Regions from separate parts of the Streptomyces sp. NPDC014623 genome, predicted to be linked through region 2. Evidence: predicted binding sites of a transcription regulator. Region 2 holds the regulator's gene; the other holds the start of a gene.
The links. Region 2 encodes HspR, which represses chaperone genes until heat shock. Its sites were predicted from a motif close to TTGAGNNNNNNNNNCTCAA; they were not measured.
Positions count from the first base shown of each region.

Region 1: a site for HspR is predicted at 1,288-1,306, ahead of lon (endopeptidase La). Genes of this name have one in related genera too.

Region 1 covers NZ_JBIBZU010000020.1:120,498-122,695, reverse strand. Annotated here, with positions in the region: gene lon (endopeptidase La) at 1-1,265, opposite strand, end outside; gene ACF1FZ_RS27820 (nucleotidyltransferase domain-containing protein) at 1,395-2,198, shown strand, end outside.
Region 2 covers NZ_JBIBZU010000013.1:234,597-236,794, reverse strand. Annotated here, with positions in the region: gene dnaJ (molecular chaperone DnaJ) at 1-865, shown strand, start outside; gene ACF1FZ_RS22130 (heat shock protein transcriptional repressor HspR) at 867-1,313, shown strand; partial or broken gene ACF1FZ_RS22125 (LuxR C-terminal-related transcriptional regulator) at 1,362-2,198, opposite strand, start outside.

The sequences.
Region 1 (2,198 bases), on a different contig from region 2:
CGGACGATGCGTCCCGGGAGCGCGCCGACGTACGTGCGCCGGTGGCCCCGGATCTCCGCCTCGTCCCGGACACCGCCGAGCGCGACCCGGACGAACTTGCGCCCCATGGCGTGCGCCACGGACTCGCCGAGCGAGGTCTTCCCCACACCGGGCGGACCGACCAGCGCCAGCACGGCACCACCCCGCCGGCCGCCGACCACACCGAGCCCGCGGTCGGCACGCCGCTTGCGCACCGCGAGGTATTCGGTGATGCGCTCCTTCACGTCCTGCAGGCCCGCGTGTTCGGCGTCGAGGATCTCCCGCGCACCACGGATGTCGTAGGCGTCCTCGGTCCGCTCGGTCCAGGGCAGCTCCAGGACGGTGTCCAGCCAGGTCCGGATCCAGGACCCCTCGGGACTCTGGTCGGAGGAGCGCTCCAGCTTCTCGACCTCCTTGAGCGCGGCCTCACGGACGTGCCCGGGGAGATCGGCGGCCTCGACGCGCGCGCGGTAGTCGTCCGACTCGCCCTCCGGATCGCCGTTGAGCTCGGAGAGTTCCTTGCGCACGGCGTCGAGCTGGCGCCTCAGCAGGAATTCGCGCTGCTGCTTGTCGACGCCCTCCTGGACGTCCTTGGCGATCGACTCGGCGACATCCTGCTCGGCGAGGTGCTCGCCGAGCCACTTGACGGCCAGCTTCAGCCGGGCGACCGCGTCGGCGGTCTCCAGCAACTGGACCTTCTGGGCGGTGGTGAGGAAGGGTGAGTAACCGGAATTGTCGGCGAGAGCGGAGATGTCGTCGATCTGCTGGACCCGGTCCACGACCTGCCAGGCGCCGCGCTTCTTCAGCCAGCTGGTGGCGAGTGCCTTGTACTCCTTGGCCAGCTCGGCGGCGGAGCCGGGCAGAGGATCGGGCACGGCCACGTCGATCCGCGTGCCCTCCACCCACAGCGCGTTGCCGGGCCCACTGGTCCCGGCGCCGATCCGCACCCGGTCGCGGGCCCTGATGAGGGCGCCCGGGTCCCCGTCCGACAGCCGTCCGACCTGCTCGACGGTGCCCAGGACACCGGTCCCGGTGTAATTGCCGTCGATACGCGGTACGAGCAGCACCTCGGGCTTTCCACCCCCGGTGCGGGCTACGGCCTGGGCTGCTTCGACGGCGGCACGCACCTCCGCGTCCGACAGGTCGAGCGGCACCACCATTCCCGGCAGCACGACCTCGTCGTCGAGCGGCAGCACGGGCAGGTCGACCGGCGTGATCGCCCGGGACGCATTGGACTCAGCAGTCATGATCTCCCCTTCGGCAGGCAAGTTGAGCTATGTGGACTCAATGCTTGTGAGCCCCTGAATGTTCCCCGGGTTGCGTTCGCTCTCAGCGATCAAGGGCCGTGCCGGGCTCCCGCCTGCGAAACTCCGCGCATGGGCGAGGAGAGCGGCACGGAGGACAAAGGGCTCGCGGCGGACGGGACGATCCGCCGCGAAGGCGCCACCGAGCGCGTGCACGCGGCCTTCGCCCCGGTGGTCGAGGCGGCCCGCCTCCGCGTCGCCGACGCGTTCGGCCCCGGCCGGCTGCACAGCGTCTACCTCTACGGCAGCGTTCCGCGGGGCACGGCCATTCCCGGGGTGTCCGACCTGGACCTGCTCGTGGTCCTGCACGACCGGCCCACCGCCGCGGACCGGGCGGCGGCCGAGGACACCAGCGGCGCCCTGAATTCCGCGTTCGCGGTGATCGAGGGAGCCGGCCTGCTCCTCTCGCACGTCCACGCCGTGCTCAGCGAGGCGGAGCGTCACGACCTCGGTTTCCTCGTCGCCTGCCTGTGCACCCCGCTGCTGGGCGAGGACCTCGCCACGCGTCTGCCGCCTTACCGCCCCACCTCGCTGCTCGCCCGCGAGACGAACGGCGATCTGGCACTCGCGCTCCCCCGTTGGCGCGCCCTCGCCGCCGGCGCCGCGACCGAGGAGGCGCGCCTGCGACTGGGCCGACGCGTCTCCCGCCGCCTCGTCCGGTCGGCGTTCACCCTGGTCATGCCGCGCTGGGGCGGCTGGACGAGCGATCTGCACCGGTCCGCCGAACTCTTCGCGCGCTACCACCCGGGCCACCCGGAACGCGTCGCGCAGGTCCGCACCGCCGCCGCAACGGCCCGGACGCCGTCGCCGGATCCGGCCGTGCTCACGATGCTCGTCGAGGATCTGGGCCCCTGGCTGTCCGCCGAGTACACCCGG
Region 2 (2,198 bases):
ACCGGGCGGTGGCCAGACCGCCGGCGGCTTCGGCGGTGGCGGTCTGGGCGATGTCTTCGGCGGACTGTTCAACCGCGGCGGTGCGGGCACACGTGTCCAGCCGCGGCGCGGCCAGGACATCGAGTCCGAGGTGACGCTCAGCTTCACCGAGGCGGTCGACGGGGCCACGGTCCCGCTGCGGATGTCCAGCCAGGCCCCCTGCAAGGCGTGTTCCGGTACCGGCGACAAGAACGGCACCCCGAGGGTCTGTCCGACGTGTGTCGGCACCGGCCAGGTGTCGCGCGGCACCGGCGGCGGATTCTCCCTGACCGACCCCTGCGTGGACTGCAAGGGCCGGGGCCTCATCGCCCAGGACCCCTGTGAGGTCTGCAAGGGCAGCGGCCGGGCGAAGTCGGCCCGCACGATGCAGGTCAGGATTCCCGCGGGTGTGCTGGACGGCCAGCGCATCCGGCTGCGCGGCAAGGGCAGCCCGGGGGAGCGCGGTGGTCCGGCCGGCGACCTGTACGTCGTCGTCCACGTCGACGCCCACCCGGTCTTCGGCCGCAAGGGCGACAACCTCACCGTCACCGTGCCCGTCACCTTCCCGGAGGCGGCGCTCGGCGGCGAGGTGAAGGTCCCCACGCTCGGCGGGCCTCCGGTCACCCTGAAACTCCCGGCCGGCACGCCCAACGGACGTACGATGCGGGCCCGGGGCAAGGGCGCCGTACGCAAGGACGGGACCCGTGGCGACCTCCTGGTCACCGTCGAGGTGGCCGTGCCCACGGACCTCGGTGCGGACGCCCAGGACGCGCTGGAGGCCTACCGGAAGTCGACCGCGGGGGAGGACCCGCGGGCGGAGCTGTTCCAGGCGGCGAAGGGAGCTTGAGATGGACGGCCGTCGACGCAATCCGTACCAGCTGACCGACGAATCACCGGTCTACGTCATCTCGATCGCGGCCCAGCTCTCGGGCCTGCACCCGCAGACACTGCGCCAGTACGACCGCCTCGGCCTGGTCTCGCCGGACCGCACGGCCGGGCGCGGCCGCCGCTACTCGGCGCGTGACATCGAACTGCTGCGCACCGTGCAGCAGTTGTCGCAGGACGAGGGCATCAACCTCGCGGGTATCAAGCGCATCATCGAGCTGGAGAACCAGGTCGCCGCGCTCCAGCAGCGCGTCGCGGAGCTCTCGGCGGCGGTGGACGGCGCGGCCGTGGCCATGCAGCAGCGCGAGGCCCAGGTGCACGCCTCCTACCGGCGCGACCTGGTGCCCTACCAGGATGTGCAGCAGGCCGGCGCGCTGGTGGTCTGGCGGCCCAAGAGGCCGAAGGACTGAGGCGCGCGCCGAAGGCCGCCGGGGCCCGCTCCAGGAGTTCACGCTCCGGGGGGCGGGCCCTCCTTTCGCCGTTGTCGCGGACTCCTGGTCCACGATGCCCGAGCGCACCAGGAGCGCCCCGAGGTGGGTGCGGCTGCGGGCGCCGAGCGACTGCATCAGCTTGGATATGTGAGAGCGGCAGGTGCGGACGCTGATGCCCAGTCTGCGGGCGATGAGGTCGTCGACGTGCCCCTCCGCGAGGAGACGGGCGATGCTCTGCTGGACGGCGGTGACCGGCGTTCCCGGGGCCGCGACGGGCAACTGCTCGCTGTAGGGGGTCGCCTGGACCCAGAGGACCTCGAAGACCCGGGTGAGGTAGCGGACGAGGGCCGGATGACGGATCTCCAGGGCCGCTTCGTCCCCGGGCGCGGCCGGGATGTAGGCGACGGAGCGGTCGAAGACGATGAGGCGGTCGACGGTCTGTTCGACGGTCCGCACCTGGAGGTGGTCGGCCGGTATCTGCGCCACGTAGTCCCTGAGCCCCGGGCTGTAGCGGGCGGGGTGCTGGTAGAGGTGTCTGAGCCGGGCGCCCGAGGCGATCGCGGAGCGGGCGTTCTCCAGGCCCTGCTGCATGTTGTGCGTGAGGCGGTTGCCGCCGGGCTGCGCGGTCAGGACCTCCTCGGTGGCGCGGGTGGACGCCTCCCGGAGCACCGAGATGATGTGGGAGCGGCCCTCCAGCACGGTGATGGCGAGGTTGGGGTCCTCGTCGAAGACCGCCGTGAGGGGCGTCAGCGCCGCGGCGAGCGTGGAGGTCAGCCGGATCCGCTCGCTGATCTCGCGGGTGATGGGCTGCAGCAGACGGGCCAGGGCGGCGGACGGCTGGACGGGCCGCAGCCAGCCGCCGTC